DNA from 4 places in the Methylobacterium sp. AC690 genome. Region 1 is predicted to be linked to each of the others. Evidence: predicted binding sites of a transcription regulator. Region 1 holds the regulator's gene; each other region holds the start of a gene.
The links. The regulator LexA, encoded in region 1, represses DNA repair genes until DNA is damaged. The targets are predictions, from matches to a motif close to TGTTCNNNNTGTGTTCNG.
Positions count from the first base shown of each region.

Region 1 (4,886 bases):
CATCATGTGACGGGCGCTGCGGGCGGCGACGCAATCCGGGAATTCCGCGAGGCCGGGCCGGCGCATCAGGTGGCAGTTCTTCACCTCGACATGGCAGGGGGGCACCCCCTCCCCCGTGGCGAGGAAATCGACGCGGCTGGCCTGGGCGTAGCGGACTTCGGGGCGCAGGTTCGTGTAGCCGGCGAGGGACGGCAGGCCGCCGGCGGCGAAGGCCTCCGCCACCAGGGCGTTCGGCCGCATCGTGTTGATCCCGACCCATTGCCGGCCGCCGGGCAGGTCCGCGTCCACCAATTCCCATGAGAAGGGCAGCTTGCGCGTCGGGCTGCGGACGTCGGACAGCAGGGCGCGCGCGCCCGGCACGGCAAGTCCCAGCATCGCCCCCGGATTGGGACAATGGGCCGTGATCAGGGATCCATCGGCAAGCTGCAGATCGGCGAGAAAGCGCTTGTAGCGCCGCACCAGGCGCGCCTCGATCAGGGGCGAAGGGAAGCGCATCGCAGGTCCGGGGTGAGAAACAGGTTGATGCAGGTTCCCGTCGGCGGGGAATCAGGCCGTGGTGAGGCGCCCGGGCTGGTCAGTGCTGACCGGATGCGACAGACTTCGCGGGGCGCGCCCGGGTCGATGACCGGGAAAGCCGTTGTCCGTCCGCGAGGCCGCCATGTTTAATGTGTTCGATCTCCTTCAGGCGCAGGGGGGCGCCAGCGCGCAGGGTTTCGGACGGCAGTTCGGCTTGTCGCCGGAGCAGAGCCTGCGCGCGATGCAAGCCCTGCTCCCGGCCCTGACGATGGGGCTGCAGCGGAACGTCGCCCAGGATCCGACCGGCTTCGCGCACCTCTTCAACCTCGTTGGGCCTGCCGCGTCGAAGGCGTCGAGCGCCACGCCCCAGATGGACATGCTGGTCCAGCAACTCTTCGGCTCGCCCCACCTGAGCCAGGCGGTTCTGCAACAGGCCGCCACCGTCAGCGGCGTCGCGATGCCGGCCCTGAAGCAGATGCTGCCGATCATGGCGGGCATGGTGGTGGCGGGGATCGTCCACGTCATGATCAACCAGGCGCCCGCCGCAGCGCCGGCGCCGCGCGCCGAGGCGAACCCTTTCGGCTTCCCGCCCAATGCCTGGTCGGAGATGATGCAGGCGTTCCTGAAATCCGGCGGCAGTGCCCCGGAGCCCGCGGCGCCCGCGCCTCAGGCCCGGCCGCGTCCGGCGCGGCTCGCGGCCTCGCCCCGGCCCGAACCGGCCGCGCTGGACACGTCCTCCGCGGAAGCGCCCTTCGACATGATGCAGCAGATGTTTCAGGCGGGCCTGGAGGTACAACAGGAGAACGCCCGCGCGATGCAGCGCCTGTTCGATACCTTCTGGCACGATCCCCGCGACCCGACTGAGACGGGCGGCCACGGGCCCGGCGATCGGCCCAAGACAGGAGGCACCGGGCAGCGCTAGCCGAAGAAGGCATGTGCGGAGACGCGGGCAATCGACTGACCCGAGGCGTTGCTGTCGAACTCAGCACCGCGTTCCACAATCCCCATCGCGCCATTGGGTTGGGCAAGGTGCCTCTAGACAGGAACCCTTGCAGAACACTTACGGAACGTTTAACGTGTTCGTGGTTTGTTTCTGGTGCCGCCCGCCGCGATCCGTGGCCCTAACGAAGAGTGCCCCGCATGTTGACGCGTAAGCAGCTGGACCTGCTCCAGTTCATCCAGCTCCGGATGCGCGAGAGCGGCGTTCCCCCGTCGTTCGACGAGATGAAGGACGCTCTCGACCTGAAGTCGAAGTCGGGCATTCACCGCCTGATCACGGCCCTTGAGGAGCGCGGCTTTCTGCGCCGGCTGCCCAACCGGGCGCGGGCGATCGAGGTGATCCGGATGCCGGAGAGCCTGGGCGGGAACGCGGGTGCCCCGCGCACCGCACCGGCCCCCGAGGTTCGACGCTTCACGCCGAGCGTGGTCGAAGGCGGGAAAGGCAAGGGCCTGCCGGCCGGCGCATCGGTGTCCCGCCTGCCGACCACGCAAGCCACCGACGAGAGCGGTCGGGCGGTGACCATCCCGGTGATGGGTCGAATCGCGGCGGGTACGCCCATCTCGGCCATCCAGGAACAGAGCCATTCGGTGACGATGTCACCCGATTTCCTGGCCGGTGGCGAGCATTACGCCCTGGAGGTGCGCGGTGATTCGATGGTCGATGCCGGCATCCTCGACGGCGACCTGGTCGTGATCCGCAAGCAGGATACGGCCAATACGGGCGACATCATCGTGGCGCTCATCGACGACGAGGAAGCCACGCTGAAGCGCCTGCGCCGGCGCGGCTCGTCCATCGCCCTGGAAGCGGCGAACCCGGCCTATGAGACGCGGGTCCTCGGCCCGGATCGGGTGCAGATCCAGGGACGGCTCGTCAGCCTCGTGCGCCGCTACTGAGGGATTTCTCTGTTCGGTTGGTCACCGGCAGGATCCAACGGATCGTCGGTGCGCTCGGGGATCTCCGGTAGAGCCGTCGCCGACGGTGGCGACGGTTGCGGGTGTGGTCCCGTCTGTTCCGACGGCGGCGGTGGCGGGGTTGCACGCCATGGCACGACGTCGCCGGGATGCTTCGCGGTGACGAGGGTCGGCCCATCGCGGGTGAGGCGGATGGCGGTTGCGCCGTGCGATCCCAGGAAATCCCGGTCGACGACGATCGGCGCGGCACAGCCTGCGGGTGCGGATTGCCGGGTGATCAAGATCGTGGCCCGGGCGCAGTCCTCCCCGAGGGCGCGCTTGTCGGTGATCAACGCGAGCACGCGGCCGTCCGGTGTGGTCAGGGTACAACCCAGGCCATCGCAGCGTGAGCCCTGATACCCCGTGATGTCCTGCACCCTTCGGTCGTCGCCATCGGCCTTGAGCCATTGCGCCAGCACGAAGGGGGGCGGCCGTCCAAGGGTGGCGAGGCGCCCGTTGCGCTCGCGGACGGCTGCGCCTGCCCCCTCACGATCGATGTAGATGTCGTAGCGGTCCGGGGCGGCGGCACAGGCGAGGCCGATCGCTGCCGGGATGAGGCCGAGCCAGCGCAGCGAAGAGGCCGGAAGCGTCAGGACGATCAGGGCCACCGCCAGAAGGCCGAGGGCGCCCGTGCCGAAGGCCGGGACCACCACGACGGCGTGTCCGAAGCCCGCAATCCAGGTGGAGATGGCGAGCATCCCCCGCACCGCGAGGCCCATCGCCCACCAGACCGGCTGATCCAGTGCGAACGGATAGGCCAGGATCCCGAGAACCGCCGACGGCATCACCGCCAGGGAGACCAGCGGCAGGGTGAGCGCATTGCCCACTAGCCCGAAGGGCTGCACCGTCTGAAAGTGATAGGTGGCGAAGGGCGCGGCGGCGATCTGGGCCACGAGGGTCGTCGCCAGGGTGCCGATGACCGCGGTGGTCACCAGGGCGAAGATCCGGGGGAGCGGGCCGGCCCCATCGCGCTGCAGCGCGCGTCCCGCGATCAGCGGCGCGCAGGCGATCAGGCCGGCGACCGCCCCGAACGACATCTGGAAGCTCGGGCCGAGGAGGCCGTCCGGCTCGCGGGCCAGGGCGATCAGGGCGGCAATGGCCAGGTTGCGCATGCTGAGCGCCGGGCGGTCGACCAGGATCGCGCCGAGCATCACGAGGGTCATGATCAGCGAACGCTCGGCCGCGATGTCCCAGCCGGAGAAGACGCAGTAGGCCGTGACGCCCACCATGGCGACGGCGGCGGCGATCTTCTTGATCGGCCAGTGCAAAGCCGCGAACGGAACGACGGCCAGGAGTGCCCGCACCAGCCAGAACACCACGCCGGCCGCCAGGACCATGTGGAGGCCCGAGATCGACACGACGTGGTAGATGCCGGCGGCGCGGAGGATGTCGTTGGTCTCCGGGCTGATCAGGCCGCGCTTGCCCGTCACCAGGGCCGCGGCCACCGCCCCGGCCTGGCCTCCGTTGGCGTCGGTGATACGTCGCGTCAGGGCGTTTCGGGCCGCATCCACGGCCGCAGCGAGGCGAACCTGCCAGTCCGCCGGCTCGGCTGACGGCCGCAACGCGACCTTGCCGACGAGGGAGCCCACCGCGCCGATCTCACGGAAGAAGGCATCCCGGGCGAAGTCGTAGCCTCCGGGGCGGGCGGCCTCCGGCGGCGGAAGCAGGCGTGCGGTCGCGGCGATGCGGTCGCCCGGCTTCAGGGTGTTCGCCTTGCGATAGGACACGCGCACCCGGACCGGGCGGACCTGGGCGCCGAGGGTGCCGAAACTCTCGACGCGGATGATCAGGCGTGCCCCCTGCTCCCGCTCGTCCAAGCCCTCGATGGTGCCCACCAGCGGACCGATCGTGGTGCGGGCGAGGATCGGCCCGTCGACCCAGCGGACCCGCGCCGCGGCGGCGGCGAAGCCGAGGAGCGCGGCCATCGCGGCGAGCACCAGGGCCAGACCGAACGGGCGCGCGACGAGGAACGGCGTCGTCGCGGCGAGCAGCGCTGCGGCTGCGAGGGGCGCCAGGAGCGACGGTGTCCCCTGTGTCCCGAGAAAGTACATGAGGATGCCGCCTCCGAAGGCGACGGCGAGCCAGGGGAACAGCCGACGCTGCTCGATCTCCCGGCGCCAGCCCGCGCGGAACCAGTCCAGGATCAGCCCGGCGCCGGGTCGACGCGCCGCGAGGTGGCGCGTGATACGCCCCATCGCCGCCGCCGCACGCGCCTGCGCCATCGCGAAAACCTCCGGGCGTGCGTCCCGGACCGAAAGCGGGCGAGGCGCCCTGCGATCTTAGGAACAGGACGATTTCTTAACGCGTGCCCGCGCGCATGCTACACGCGCGGTTCCGGGCCGGTCGATCCGCTTCTCGCCCGTATCACGAGCCATTCAAGTCCAGATTGATGTCGTCAGCCGTCGTCACGCGTTTCGCGC
Region 1 covers NZ_CEEDOX010000005.1:220,669-225,554, forward strand. The annotation lists gene sfsA (DNA/RNA nuclease SfsA) at 1-495, opposite strand, end outside; gene AC0IY1_RS08150 (DUF937 domain-containing protein) at 659-1,438, shown strand; gene lexA (transcriptional repressor LexA) at 1,657-2,409, shown strand; gene AC0IY1_RS08160 (ComEC/Rec2 family competence protein) at 2,403-4,688, opposite strand; gene gltX (glutamate--tRNA ligase) at 4,856-4,886, shown strand, end outside.

Region 2 (4,886 bases), on a different contig from region 1:
GAGAGGAGGAGGTCGCGCTTGGGCAGGCCGTGGCCGAAGGCACCGGCCCGGACGCGGACGGGCGCCTGATCGGCGGGCAGCGGCCGCTCCGCTCCGAGGTGGCGATGGCCGGTCCAGGTAATGGTACGGTGCTGGCCGGAGGCGGTGATGGCGCGGTCGCCGACCCGCAGGTCCTCGACGGTGACTTCGCCCCGCGTCGTCAGGATGTGCGTGCCCGAACCGAAGCAGAGGACGAGGGCCGTCTGGCTCACAGACGCGTTCGGGACGACATCGTTGTACTGGTAGTTTTGGTCGGTGAAGAGGATGTAGACGTAGCTGCCGGCTTTGTCGCCCGTCGTGGGAAAGCGCACGACGCTGCCATTGGTGTCGGTCTTGCCATAGTAGGCGAGGCCTGATCCGAAGGGTGACCCGTCGGGCGACGTCACGGAGATGGGTTCATTCGGCGTATCGCCGAACACCCCGAGATTGTCGCCTGCTCCTGTGCTGGCGGTTTCCTTCAGCGTGTAGCCCGGCGGATCGGACATGACGTTGCCGACCAAAAATCCGTCCGGAGAAGGCCGCAGCTCGACGAAGCTTTTGTAGGTAATCGACGGAGTGGGACCAGAGGACATTTTCAGGCTCCATGTAGGACTTGGACTGTGGCGGCGTCTGTATATCTTGCAGCGTTTGACTTAACGTTGTGACATCACAAATTTGATATTCATTTTAATATAAGATTGTAAGCCTGAAGAAAAATATCTGTTCTGACTATCGCGAAATCTAGAAACTCGCAGAACGAGCAAGGCTGAGGCCGGAGGCGGTAACCGGCGGAAAGTTTGTTTTCTTGAAGTCCGCTGCTTTCGACGAGTCTGTGGGACAGCATGCGAAACTTCACACGCGGTCGCGGAACTTTTTTCCGTGAACGGGTTCGCGGCCACGGAGTGGTTCGGTCGCGGCTGTACCAAGGGCAGGAACGCGGCTGCGGATGGCAGAGCCAAGGCACCGGCGCTCGTCCGTGGCCAGACTCGAGACGGAGAGTTGGACAGAGAATCTGCGTGCCCGGATGTCACCCGGTGGCTGGACCGACCGGAGCCGCCGGTCGTCGCATGGCGTGTCGGCACAGTTCGATGACGGAGAGGGCGCGATGGCGGTCCCGGGAAAGTGGGCCCGGTACGGCATGCTGCTCACCCGAAGGTCGTGCAGCGCGGGCGGCGTTCGCTCTCCTGACCTGTGGAGCGCTCGCGCCCGCGATTTTTACAGCGGTGGGGTTCCGGTCCTGCGTCCGACTTTGGGGCCGCGATTGGGGTCGCTTGGCGCGCGAAGGGCTCGCCCGTCCGACTTACGACGGACTAAGTCGAATCCGCTGGATGGTTCCTCAGATGCGCGGTCTGCTCGCAGATCCGATCTCAGGATGACCGGGTCAGGGCGGCACCGATGTAATTGTACATGGCATTCGTCTGATCGGCGAAGAACCGCATCGCGGTCACGATCGCCAGGAAGACCAGGGCCATGATCAAGCCGTATTCGAGGGCCGTTGAGCCGGACGTATCCTTGCAGAAGCGGCGGATCAGGATCTGAAGATCGTGCCGCGCCGGAAATTTCTGCCGACCCCTGGCATGTTCGAGATCCAGTTCGGTCATGGCCCCAGGATATCTTTCGCGGACGTCGATCGTCGGGAACGCTACGCGAGTTTCCTTGCGGAGGACTTAAACGGATCGTCGAAGTCCAAGGCACGTCGAAACCGTCAGGCTGGGCGTAGCAGACCCCGGCCCGACGGTTCCCTTCGTTCCAATTCTTGGAAGCCGCCAGACTACCTTGGCGGCTTCCGACGCGGCGGTCAGGCCTTGCCTGATTCCTTGCGCAGGGCGTCGATCCGCTGGGATGCCTCGGCCTTATCGAGCTCGGGATCGAACGCCTCGGGATCCTTCGCCTCTTCGGACAAGGTCTTGAGGTAGGAAGCCTGCGCGCCGGTCATCGGCTCGCCGCCGGTGGTCCATTCGCTCGGATCCTTGATCTGGTTCGAGACGTCCTTCGGATCGGTCTTGGGGTTCTCGTCCGCCTTGGAGGTTTGGGACTTGGAAGTCTCCGACTTGGAGGTCTGGGACTTGCTCGCCTGGGTACCAGCCATGTTGGGATCCTTTGGTTCACGAAATGTTCTAGTGAACGCGGAGCCTGGGAGCCGGTTCCTGTGCCTGCGCCGGCAAAAGCCGGTCATCCCGTGGTCAAATGTCTCAAGGGTCGGCGCGGCCTGGAGACGAAGGCGAAGGCGATCCCGGTGATCGCCCGAGTCGGGCGGGAAACAGGGCTCGCGATGCCGTCACCCGTCAGCGAAGTCGCAGGCTTGACGGGTCGCGTCGGGGCTGGAACATGTCAACATCGCTGACGTAAATCGAGGTCTCCCGAGACGTGACTGCCCACGCGATGCGAGATGCCGACGCCGAGGCGCCGCGGCCGTCCTCCGGCTCCGGCGATGACCTCATCGAGCTCCTGTTCTTCGCCTACCGGGATTTCGTCGGGGACCCCGACCGTATCCTGGCCCAGTACGGGTTCGGCCGGGCCCACCACCGGGTGCTGCACTTCGTCGACCGCTATCCGGGTCTCACGATCGCCGAACTCCTGGATATCCTGCGCATCACCAAGCAGAGCCTCAACCGGGTGCTGAAAGATTTGATCGAGCAGGGCTACATTGCGCAGAAGACCGGCACCAGCGACCGGCGCCAGCGGCTGTTGTTCTGCACCGCGGCCGGGGCGGACCTCGCCGGCGACCTCATGCGGGTCCAGAGCCGGAGGGTGGCCCGCGCTCTCGCGGCGTCGGAGCGCGGCGGCGAGGCTCCCCTCTCCGCCGAGAGCTTTCTCTTCGGCATGATCGAGCCGGATGCGCGCGCGGCCGTGCAGCGCCTGATGTCCCGGCGCGCCCGGAAGGCCGCCTGATGGCCACGCCCGGGACGCGCCCGACCGCCGAGCTTCCCGATCACGCGCCGCACATCCTGGTGGTCGATGACGATCGGCGGGTGCGGGAGCTGTTGTCCCGCTTCCTCTACGAGCAGGGCTTTCGCGTCACCGCCGCCGGAAACGTGCCGGAGGCCCGCACCAAGGCGCAGTGCTTCGTCTTCGATGCCCTCGTGCTCGACGTGATGATGCCGGGCGAGAGCGGCTTCGATTATGCCCGCGAGGTCCGCCAGAGCTCGCGCGTGCCGATCCTGATGCTGACCGCCCGCTCGAACCCCAACGACCGGGTCATGGGCCTGGAGATCGGCGCCGACGACTACCTGCCGAAGCCCTTCGAGCCGCGCGAGCTGATCCTGCGCCTGTCGAACATCATCAAGCGCCGCGACGAGGCCGGCGGGCGCGCCCAGAGCCACGACACCGTGACCTTCGGCCCCTTCGCCTACCGGATCGACCGGGGTGAATTGCGCCGCGAGGACGAGCTGATCCGGATCACCGAGCGCGAGCGCGAGATTCTCACCATCCTGGCCCAGGCCGCCGGCGGCAACGTGGAGCGCGAGGCCCTGGCCGGGAGCGGCGGCCTCGCCGCCGAGCGCAGCATCGACGTGCAGATCAACCGCCTGCGCCGCAAGACCGAGGTCGATCCGGCCAATCCCCTGTTCCTGCAGACGGTGCGGGGCGTCGGTTACCGCCTCGCGGTCGATTGAGCCCATGGCCGCCACCGGCCTCCTCCAGCGCACGGCGACCCGCCTCGCCGCCCTGCCCCGGCCCGGGCGGATGTGGCGGATCGTCAGCCGCGCCATCGGCGACGTCCTGCCGAAGGGCCTCTATGCGCGATCGCTGATCATCATCATCGCGCCGGTGGTGCTGCTCCAGTCGGTGATCGCCTACACCTTCATGGAGCGCCACTGGCAGCTCGTGACGCGCCGCCTGTCCTCCGCCGTCACCGCCGACGTCGCCGCGCTGATCGACATCTACGAGAGCTACCCGCAGGACAAGGATTCCGAGACCCTGACCCGGATCGCCAACGACCGGCTCAACCTCGACGTCGACATCCTGAAGGGGGCCAAGCTCCCCCCGGCCGGTCCGCGGCCGTTCTTCTCGATCCTGGACGAGGCCCTGTCCGAGGAGATCCGACGCCAGATCCGCCGGCCCTATTGGATCGACACCGTCGGCCGCTCCAGCCTGATCGAGATCCGGGTCGCGATTCCCGATGGCGTCATGCGCGTCACCGCGCGGCGCAGCATGGCCTACGCCTCGAACTCGCACATCTTCCTGCTCTGGATGAGCGGCTCGTCCCTGGTGCTGCTCGGCGTCGCGATCCTGTTCCTGCGCAACCAGATCAAGCCGATCCTGCGGCTGGCCGCCGTGGCCGAGAGCTTCGGCAAGGGCCGAGAGATCGAGTTCCGGCCCCGCGGGGCTCGCGAGGTGCGCCAGGCCGGCCATGCCTTCATCGAGATGAAGCGGCGCATCGAGCGGGCGATGGAGCAGCGCACGACGATGCTCAACGGGGTCAGCCACGACCTGCGCACCATCATCACGCGATTCAAGCTCTCCCTCGCCCTGGTCGAGCAGACGCCCGAGGTCGAGGACCTGCAGCGCGACGTCGACGAGATGAGCCGGATGCTGGAGGCCTACCTCGCCTTCGCCCGCGGTGATTCGGGCGAGGTGGCGGTGCCCACCGACATGCGCGCGCTCCTGGAGGACCTGCGCACCGACGTCGAGCGCCTCGGGGCGCACGTGGAGGCGGTGGAGCTCGAGGACCGTCCGCAGCTGACCCTGCGGCCCGACGCCATGCGGCGCTGCCTCTTCAACCTCGCGGCGAATGCGGCCCGCTACGGCGAGACCGTCGCGATCACGGGCCGGCGCGAGGCCAGGGCCTTCCTGGTCTCCATCGACGACGACGGCCCGGGCATCCCGCTCGACCAGCGCGAGGAGGTGTTCAAGCCCTTCGTACGCCT
Region 2 covers NZ_CEEDOX010000004.1:4,362-9,247, forward strand. The annotation lists gene AC0IY1_RS05515 (Hint domain-containing protein) at 1-524, opposite strand, end outside; gene AC0IY1_RS05520 (Flp family type IVb pilin) at 1,386-1,619, opposite strand; gene AC0IY1_RS05525 (DUF3072 domain-containing protein) at 1,817-2,107, opposite strand; gene AC0IY1_RS05530 (MarR family winged helix-turn-helix transcriptional regulator) at 2,401-2,910, shown strand; gene AC0IY1_RS05535 (response regulator) at 2,910-3,632, shown strand; gene AC0IY1_RS05540 (ATP-binding protein) at 3,637-4,886, shown strand, end outside.
Region 2: a site for LexA is predicted at 2,121-2,138, ahead of AC0IY1_RS05525 (DUF3072 domain-containing protein). Genes of this name have one in related genera too.

Region 3 (4,886 bases), on a different contig from region 1:
CCCGGCCCGCGCGGGGCTTCGGTCGGCAGGATGGTGGCGCTGGCCAGCATTGGCAGGGACAGGCGGGTCAGGGACGCGCTGCCGCCGATCGCGCCCTCGGCCGTGCGGGTGAGGTCGGCCGAGACGGGCTGGCCGGCGATCCGACCGACGACCCCCAGGCGCAAGTCCGGGCCGGCGCGCGACAGGCGCAGGCCGAGATCGGCCGGGAGCGGCCCGGGGATCGGCACGGCGCTGCCCGCCAGGGTGAGGAGTGGCGCGAGATCGGGCAGGGCGAGCTGAAGCTCGCCGCCTCGCGGCAAGGTCTCGGTGGCGTCGAGGCGGAGCGGCTGGACCGTCGCGATCGCGATGTCGGCGACCGTCCCGCTCAGGCGCAGGGCGAGGCCTCCGGGCGACGTGGGGTCATCGGACGGGGCGGGCACGCCGGCGATGCGCAGGCGACCGGGCCGGCGCAGGGCCGGGACGTCGGTGCGCCCGAACCAGGAGGCCGCGTTCGCCGTCGCGATGGTGAGGTCGAGGGTGTCGATGCGGCCGGCCCGGCTCAGAAGGTCGAGGTCGAGGGTGCCGCCCGCCGCGTTGCCCTTCGCTCCGACCCGCAGCGTGTCGGCCGCGCTCGCATCGCGCTCGATGTTGACCGCGAGGTCGAGGGCCCCGTTCCGCAGGAAGGCCGGGACCTGGCGGGCCTCCGTCACCCAGACTCGGTCGAGGAGCGCGAACAGGGGAGCGGCCACCGCCGCCGAGACCTGCCCGGCGATCCGACCCGTGCCGTCCGGACTGATCCGGCCCGAGAGCTTGGCATTGGCGCCGGCCAGGTCGGTGATGTCGAGGCTGTCGACCACGAGGCTCGAGCCGTCCGACTGGATGCTCGCCGCGATGGTGCCGTTGCCCCCATGGGCGCCGGCAGGCCCGTAGCGCACGTCCCGGGCCTGGAGCGTGATCCCGACATCGTGGCCCCGCAGGTCGGCGAGGGTGCTGCCCAGCACCGGCAGGGCGGCGATGTCGAGGCCCTGCGCGGCGAGCTGCGCGTCGAAGCGCCCCCGCTCCGTGCCCTCGGCCGCGATGTAGCGGGCATTGCCGGTGATGCGAGCCTCGCCGAGCCCGAGGCGCAGATTGCGCAGGGACACCGTGCCCGCGGCGACCGAGAGGTCGGTCGTCCCCTGCACGGGACGGCCGTCCATCACCGCCACGGCAGGGCCTTCGAGCCCGAGGCGCCGCAGGTAGCGGCCGAACCCGTCGGAGGCCGGCGTGTCGAGGGACAGGTGCCCGGTGAAGCGCAGGCCGGACTCGGTGTCGATCTCCCCGCTGGCGCCCAGGACCGCGGCGCCCGGCGCCGTGACGTCGAGCCGGCGCAGCACCACGCCACCGGTGCGGTCGAGGGTGCCGCTGGCGGCGAGGCCCGTCCATTCGTCGAGGCCGAGGGCCAGGCTCTCCACCGCGAGGTCGAGATCGACCATGATCGGCAGTCCGAGGCCGTTGCGGCTGCCGGTGCTCGGCACGCCGCGGGCGATCAGCGCCTGCCCGGCCGCCGAGGTCAGGAAGGCGTCGAGGTCGAGGCGACGGGCGGAGAGCGCCAGGGCACCGCGCCATTGCTTCAGGTCGAGCTGACCCGTGCCGCCCAGGCGCAGGGCCTGGCCGCCGGGATCGATCTCCAGGGCGACGTCGGTGAATCGGGCCGTCAGGCCGCGCCCCTTGAACTTGCCCGCGAGCGAGAAGGGCAGGTAGGCGCCCGCCGCCTGGACCGGCGGCCCGACGACGATCCGGGCGCTGCCTTCGGCCACCGCCGAGGCCAGGCGCCGGCCGCCCGTTCCCGTTCCGGCGGGGGCGAGGCCGATGCGGGCATCGGCCTCGAAGCGGGGCTGCGTGTCGCCGCCGCCCGCGATCTTCACGCTGACGCCGTCGGGTCCGAGCTCGCCGGTCGAGACCCGGAAGGGAACGCCCCGGCTGGTGCCTTCGGCCCGCCACGGTCCGACGAGGGCCGGCGCCGAGACCTGCAGCGCCTCGGCGTAGAACTGCTCCGTCCGGCCGGTCGCGGGCACCTGGGTCGTCAGCACGAATTGCCGAATCGACAGATCCTCGATGGCGAGGTCGCGCCGCAGGGCCGCCGAGAGCCCGCGCGCGGGCAGCAGCATCGCCTCGCCATCGGTCACGGGGAGCTTGACCTCCGCCCGGCCGACCCGCGTCTCGGTGAAGCGGATCTCGCCCTTCAGCAGCGGCGCCAGGGCGATCTCGGCCTTGATCCACTGCAGGTCGAGCTGGGGCTGGTCGAGGGTGGGCTTCTGCGCGGCGCCAGCCCCGGATCCCAGCCGCAGGCGATCGAGCTTGAGGCGCGGCGAGGGCAGGAGCCGGACGCCGATACGGCCCTCGGTCTGAGCGGCGACCCCGAGGGAGCGCGTGATCGTCCGGTCGATCGTGCCGCGATAGCCCTCCCAGGCCACGAAGGGCGGGACGGCGAGCGCCGCGACGAGGAGCAGGATGACGGCGCCCGCCAGCGCGGTCAGGATGTCACGCACCGTCTCTGTTCCGCCTCGTCATCCGGACCGGGTCCCGCTTCGCCGGCGGACATAGCACAGGCAAGGCCCCAGCGCGCCAGGGCCCGCGCCGCCTCCTGCGCTGCGGCTCAGCGACGGCCGGGAACGACGATCGGGGCAGGGGGCGCGCTCGGCCGGAACAGGTCGCTGCGCTGGATCTGCAGGCGCGACTGGTTGGTGTCGAATTGCTGGCGCTGCTCGATGCCCCGGAGTTCGCTGCGGTTGGACAGGCGCTCGTTGGTGGCATTCAGGCTGTCGACGCCCCGCGACGAGACCTGGGCGAGGGCCGGGCTGGCGGCGAGAACGGCGAGGCCGGCGAGAAGGGCGGGGGAGCTACGCATGGCGGCGTCCTTGGCGATGACGGAATGAGATCTGATCTGGTAAGACGACGCATCGTTGGAAAGGCGAGTTCCCAAATCTCAGGCTCCTGCGGCGCTGCGTCGGTGTCAGGCCGAAATCCAGGGGCGCGCCCTCGTCGACGCGCCGCGGACACGGGCATCACCCTCGACGCCGTTCGCGTTTTGGTCCAGGGATGCGGCATGACCCAGCACTCCGACGCGGCCGGCCCCACCGCCTCCGACGCCGCCCCGACCTCCATCGCCGCCCGTGCCATGGCCTCCCTGCGGCCGCAGGGCAGTCCCTACCTCGAAGGGCTGAACGCCGAGCAGCGCCGCGCCGTCGAGGCGACGGACGGGCCGGTGCTCGTGCTGGCCGGGGCCGGCACCGGCAAGACCCGGGTGCTGACGACCCGAATCGCCCACCTGATCGCCACCGGCAAGGCGCGGCCCTTCGACATCCTCTCGGTGACCTTCACCAACAAGGCCGCGCGCGAGATGAAGCACCGCATCGGCGGGCTCATCGGGCCGGCCGGCGAGGGCATGCCCTGGCTCGGCACCTTCCACGCCATCGGCACCAAGATCCTGCGCCGGCACGCGGAGCTGGTGGGCCTGCGCTCCGACTTCACGATCCTCGGTATGGACGACCAGCTTCGGCTGATGAAGCAGGTCATCGTCGACCAGAACATCGACGAGAAGCGCTGGCCGGCGCGGGCCCTGTCCTCGGCCATCGACGGCTGGAAGAACCGCGGCCTGCTGCCCGAGCAGGTGCCGCCCGGCGAGGCCCAGGCCTTCGCCTTCGGTAAGGGCGGCACGCTCTATGCCGCCTATCAGGCCCGGCTCCTGACCCTCAACGCCGCCGATTTCGGCGACCTGCTGCTGCTCTGCCTGAAGCTCTGGCGCGAGAACCCGGACGTGCTGGAGAACTATCAGCAACGCTTCCGCTACATCCTCGTGGACGAGTACCAGGACACCAACGTCGCCCAGTACCTCTGGCTGCGCCTGCTGGCGCAGGGCCACCGCAACGTCGCCTGCGTGGGCGACGACGACCAGTCGATCTACGGCTGGCGCGGCGCCGAGGTCGACAACATCCTGCGCTTCGAGCACGACTTTCCCGGCGCCGTCGTGGTCCGCCTCGAGCGCAACTACCGCTCCACCGGCCACATCCTCAGCGCCGCCTCGGGCCTCATCGCCAAGAACGAGGGCCGCCTCGGCAAGACCCTGCGCACCGAGGACGTCGCCGGCGAGAAGGTGACGGTGTCGGGCGCCTGGGATTCGGAGGAGGAGGCCCGCCAGGTGGCGGAGGCCATCGAGAGTCTCCAGGCCAAGCAGCATCCCCTCTCGGAAATCGCCGTGCTGGTGCGCATCTCGGCCCAGATGCGCGAGATCGAGGACCGCTTCGTCCAGCTCGGCCTGCCCTACCGGGTCATCGGCGGACCGCGCTTCTACGAGCGGGCCGAGATCCGCGACGCACTCGCCTATCTGCGCGTCACGGCCAACCCCTCCGACGACCTCGCCTTCGAGCGGATCTTCAACACGCCCAAGCGGGGCCTCGGCGACGCTACCCTGCAGGCGCTGCACGCCTATGCGCGGGCCGAGCGGGTGCCGCTGCTCCAGGCGGCCCGCCTCGTCGTGGAGACCGACGAGCTGAAGCCCCGCGCCCGGTCCGGCGTCCGCGCCCTGGTCGAGAGCTTTTCACGATGGTCCCGGCTGGTGGGGACGCAGCCGCATTCGGAGGTGGCCCAGACCATCCTGGAGGAATCCGGCTACACCGAGATGTGGCAGAAGGAGAAGTCGGCCGATGCGGCCGGGCGCCTGGAGAACCTCAAGGAATTCGTCCGCTCCATGGAGGAGTTCCCGGACCTCGCCGCCTTCCTCGAGCACGTCTCGCTGGTCATGGAGGCCAGCGAGCAGGAGGGCGCCGACCGGGTCTCGCTGATGACCCTCCACGCCGCCAAGGGCCTGGAATTCGACACCGTCTTCCTGCCGGGCTGGGAGGATGGCCTGTTTCCGAACCAGCGGGCGC
Region 3 covers NZ_CEEDOX010000015.1:147,348-152,233, reverse strand. The annotation lists gene AC0IY1_RS18385 (AsmA family protein) at 1-2,507, opposite strand, end outside; gene AC0IY1_RS18380 (hypothetical protein) at 2,615-2,866, opposite strand; gene AC0IY1_RS18375 (ATP-dependent helicase) at 3,065-4,886, shown strand, end outside.
Region 3: a site for LexA is predicted at 3,037-3,054, ahead of AC0IY1_RS18375 (ATP-dependent helicase). Genes of this name have one in related genera too.

Region 4 (4,886 bases), on a different contig from region 1:
ACTACATCGTCGAGAGCCGGCGTAGCGGTCCTCAGCCGGTGGCGTCAGTGCTCAGCCATCCGACGCGGAATGGCGATGCGTCCTTTGAGTTCTATTTCAAGCTGACGGTGTGATCAGCTCGCCGGCTTGCTGACCCGTCTCCACTTAACCCGCTTCGGATGGCTCGGGGCGGGTTTCTTCATTCGGCCGCCTGTCGTTCGGGGTCGAGCCACGCAAAGAAACAGGTCATGAAACTCGCTCGATTGATCCAGAAGCTGCTCCCCGAAACCTGCGAAGAAAGAATGCCCGGCTTCGATGAGGTCTATTACCGCTACTGGTATCGCGACACGGTACAGTTTCCCGGCACACCGCTGCAGCACTACCTTCAGCACGGATGGAAGGAAGGGCGAGACCCCAGCGCCGGCTTCAGCACGGATGGCTATCTCGCCGCCAATCCAGACGTCAGGGCCAACGGGTTCAATCCTCTGTCCCACTTTCTGGAATTTGGATTGGCTGAAGGGCGGAAAGGTTGGGAGAAGGACCGGCATGCGCCTGCTCCCGGGCCGAAATATTTCTCCGACGGCCGAGTGCAAAAGCTGCTGATGCCTCCGCGCCAGCAGTAGGCCTTTCGCGCGTTCATCTCTGCTGTGGCAGCTTTTGTCCGTAATCGTACGCTCAAGCAGCCCTGCGCAAGCCAGTAGTTGCACTCTTCTCTCGGCCGCGGATCAATCAGCGCCCCACGCTCGTGAAGCGGCTTACCTTTCACCCGCCCGGCTCCGGCCGTGGCGGGTTTTTCGCGCTCGAGTCCCACAGGTCACCCGGCCGCAGTTCGTCGTGCCAAGGGTCCAGTATCCCGACGAAGATCGGTCTGCTGCGCTGATCCCTGCTATCCACCGCCGTCTACAGCGCCCCGGAGCTTCGGCTCCGGGGCTTTCGTTGTTTCCAGTACACCCAGTTTCACCCGCCCAATCCGATCCAATTTCAATGCCCTGATCGTACAATCATCAAGAGCTTGATCGGCCAAAGACAAAACCAAGTGACAGAGTAATAAATCCGCCGATAAGCGTAAGTGCATCTTTTTTCGATATGCTTGGCTCATCATGGCCAAAAATCATCATGCACGCGAACATTATAGAAAAAACGATTATGGAAAAGGCGGCTATATTGCCAGGCTTGTTGGAAGATGATCCAAATAATCTGCCCATTAGGCCGAGTTCTAGTTTCTGAGATGTATGCTCCGACTCGGTATCGATTAAACGGCCCGCGATTTCAGTATTCTCTGGCAGGTTTAAGTGGTTCATTTCGCACCCCCCACCGCAGTGTACGAAATCAAATAGGTAGTCTCTTTTGAGCCGACTCCGTGTATCACCATATGTAGAGAAATAGCCTGACCATCAATTATAAATATATCGTCGAGCAAATATGATATGCCCAATGGATTATCAAACCCGGTCATAAAGAATTTTACATGTGTAGCTGCAATATTTGTCCTTCTCACGCTAGGTTCTGTGTCTCTCTTACTTTGAAGTTCTAATTCTACAGTAAGGTTATTTACGACCAGAAAGACGCTCCGGTTACTGGGTGGGAGTACAATCACCCCGCTCCCAATCATAACCTTACCGGGAAATTTGACCTCCAGCTTTATATCACTCACTTCCGTCCCTTTCTAACCCAACGCGCCAATCCGTTATCGCACACTTTGCGTCGGCGGCCGTTGTTCGTCCGGATCCAGGTCTCCGCGACGCAGCCAATCGTAGGCGGTGCTACTCGCTCGGTTGAAGCTCGTTCGACTGATCCAGACACCATGCACCGGCACGCCCTGCCTTCTCGTGTATGCGCTGGCGGATGATGGAAAGCTGATCCGCCGGCCTGCATCCTCTCGCACGTCCTGCAGCGACCACCGCCAGCAGGATCTCCTCGAATGCCCGCTCGGTGAGCCCGAGGCTCAAAGCCACGGCCTCAAGGCGGTGAAGCTCTGCTGCCTCTTCGCTGAAGGTCATGCGCGCCTCAGGCGTTCTGCAGCGCCTCAGCGAAGTCGTCCGGGATCTCACCAAATTGCCCGAGAATCATCGCGGCTTCGAGCTCTCCCGTTTCGTCGTCGGCGATGACCTTGATCGCGGCCGTGCCCGGCATCCGACCGGCCATGGCCTCAGCTTTCTTCAGCGCGCCGCTCTCTGTCGGTGAAACCTCGCGGTCGCCCGGCACGAGCCGCTTCCGCTTAGTCACGAACGTCTGGACCATGAACGTCGACTTCATCGCCATCTGATGGCTCCTCGGTTCCGCGCACAGGAGCGTTTTCCCCGTTATCCACACGCGGCATAGCCGAGCTTGACCGGGAACCCTGCGGCTGTTTGTTCTCTTTCCGTTCTATCACGGAAGGATGCCGCTGTGGGCCTTTATCGGGTCGACGAACTCGCGAAAGCTGGGGATGGCCTGGTACGCATCCCGATCCAGGGAGCGGCGCTTTGTGCCGGCTTTCCCTCGCCGGCCGACGACTTCCTGGAGGGCTCTCTTGAGCTTCCCAGGTGGCTTGCGCCCAACCCCCCGGCCACGTTCGCCTGGAACATCTCCGGCGACAGCATGCGCGGCGCCGGCATCTTCGACCGGGATCTGGCGGTAGCAGATCGCAGCCTCAAGCCGGGCAACGGCAGCGTCGTTGTAGCGATCGTCGACGGCACCATGAGCCTGAAGCGCCTCGTCATCGAGGGCAACGTCGCACGCCTCGCCTTCGACAATCCGGATCTGCCGGCCTTTGCCGTCGAGGATCTGATCGAAGGTGAGATCTGGGGCGTGGTGCGCTTCTCCATCCGCTGGCACGTGGCGCGCGCCGGCCTGGTGCGATGAGCCGGGCCATCGCGCTGATCGACGGCAACAGCTTCTACTGCTCGTGCGAGCGGGTGTTCGACCCCAAGCTCGCCCGCGTGCCAGTGATCGTGCTCTCCAACAACGACGGCTGCGCCATTGCCCGCACGGCCGAGGCCAAAGCCCTCGGCATCAAGATGGGCGATCCCTGGTTCAAGATCCGCCAGCAGTGCCAGCGCGAGGGGGTGCGCGTCTTCTCCTCGAACTACACCCTCTACGGCGACATGAGCGCCCGCACGAACGCGGTCTACCGGGACTTCTCGCCAGCGGTGGAGATCTACTCCATCGATGAGAGCTTCCTCGACCTCTCCGATGTGCGCGACCGGGACCGCGTGACGCTTGCGCGCGACCTGCGCGCAACGGTGCGGGCCTGGACCGGCATCCCGACCTGCGTCGGCATCGGGCCCACAAAGACCCTGGCGAAGCTCGCCAACCACATCGCCAAGACGATCCCGGATCTGGATGGGGTATGCGATCTGACCGACCCGGTTGCTTACGACCACTGGCTCTGCCGGATCTCGGTGGCCGAGGTCTGGGGTATCGGCCGGGCCTCGCTCGCCAAGCTGATGGGGCTCGGGGTCGACACAGTCGCCGACCTCCGCGACCTCGACCCACGTCCGGTGCGCAAAGCCATGACAGTGGTGGGCGAGCGCATCATCTACGAGTTGCGCGGGCTGGCCTGCCTGCCGCTCGAGCTGATGCCGGCCCAGCGCAAGGGCTGCGCGGTGACCCGCTCGTTCTCCCGCCGCATCACCGAGCGCGAGACCCTGGAGCAGGCGGTTGCCGCCCATGCGACGCGGCTCGGTGAGAAGCTGCGGCGCGGTGGGCTCGGGACTACGCACGTGTCGGTCTTTTACCACACGTCCGAGCATGACCGGGGCGATCCCATGCGCTCGGTCTCCACGACCGTGACGCTACCGGAAGCCACGAACGATACGATGGCGCTGATCAAGGCCGCACAGGCTGGCGTGGCGCGGACCTGGCGTGACGCGCCAGGCGATCGGCCCTGGCGCTACAGCAAGGCCGGCGTGGTCACCACCGACCTGAAGCTACTGGAGAACGCACCGCGGGCGCTGATCGGTCAGCTCGACCGCGAGCGCAGCGCGCCGCTGATGGCGGCGATGGACGCCTGCAACGCGCGCTTCGGCCGGGGTGCGGTCGTGCCGGCCCGGGCGGGTCTCACCGAAAAGCGAACCTGGTCGACGAAGTTCGAAATGCGCAGCCCACGCTACACCACGCAGGTCACAGAGCTGCCAACAGCGCAGGCTTAGACATCAGGCAACCGCGCGAGCTGCGCGTAATGGATGGCCTGTCTCACTCTAAGACTGCCGGCCGCCAACTTCGTAGCGCGACGGGCGGTACGGAAGCATCCGCCACTGGTGACACGCTCATCATTCAGGCGAATGACCCAGCACCAGCGCTCCGGCTGGTCCGGGTGAGGCTCTACGTCGATCGTCCATTGATCATCATTCGGAGTCGGAAAGCTCCGGCCTCTCGCTCCCACTCAGGGCTTGTCCGGCCGGGCCAACAGGATGGCAGTGCGCACGGCGACCCGCTTATGATGGTCGGCCGCGTGAACGTCCTTTACCACTAGGCTAGCGAACTTGCTCGCCACCACAGCCCCGGCGACGTCGATCCGGTAACCGTCACCGAAAAGGAACGCCGTGGTGGTCGGATCCGCCATGAAGGCGTCCACAGCGGCCTGGACGTCCGCTTCAAGGATGGCCTTCGCCTTATAGAGCTCGCCGGTCGTGGGGTTCTCAGCCATGGCGGCGAGATAGGGCGCTGCGCAGCCGCGTCACCTGCCGAACAACCACAGCGGCACCGCACCGCCGGGCCGGCCCGGCTTGTCCCGCTAGAACGTCGTGTTCCCGAGGCGGATGCGGGTCTCTTCGATCCCGGACACGCGCTCCCCACTGAGCACTAGGGCGCCGCAATAGTCGGGGCGGATGGTGCCGACCTCAGGATGCACGCCGAACACGTCCAGCGTCGTCCAGCCGAGGGCGACCGCTTCATCGGCCCAGCGATCCAAGAAGTCGATGCAC
Region 4 covers NZ_CEEDOX010000007.1:154,282-159,167, reverse strand. The annotation lists gene AC0IY1_RS10325 (methyltransferase domain-containing protein) at 1-113, shown strand, start outside; gene AC0IY1_RS10320 (hypothetical protein) at 228-602, shown strand; gene AC0IY1_RS10315 (hypothetical protein) at 1,743-1,979, opposite strand; gene AC0IY1_RS10310 (hypothetical protein) at 1,987-2,241, opposite strand; gene AC0IY1_RS10305 (LexA family protein) at 2,368-2,823, shown strand; gene AC0IY1_RS10300 (Y-family DNA polymerase) at 2,820-4,112, shown strand; gene AC0IY1_RS10295 (hypothetical protein) at 4,346-4,609, opposite strand; gene AC0IY1_RS10290 (hypothetical protein) at 4,697-4,886, opposite strand, start outside.
Region 4: a site for LexA is predicted at 2,332-2,349, ahead of AC0IY1_RS10305 (LexA family protein). Genes of this name have one in related genera too.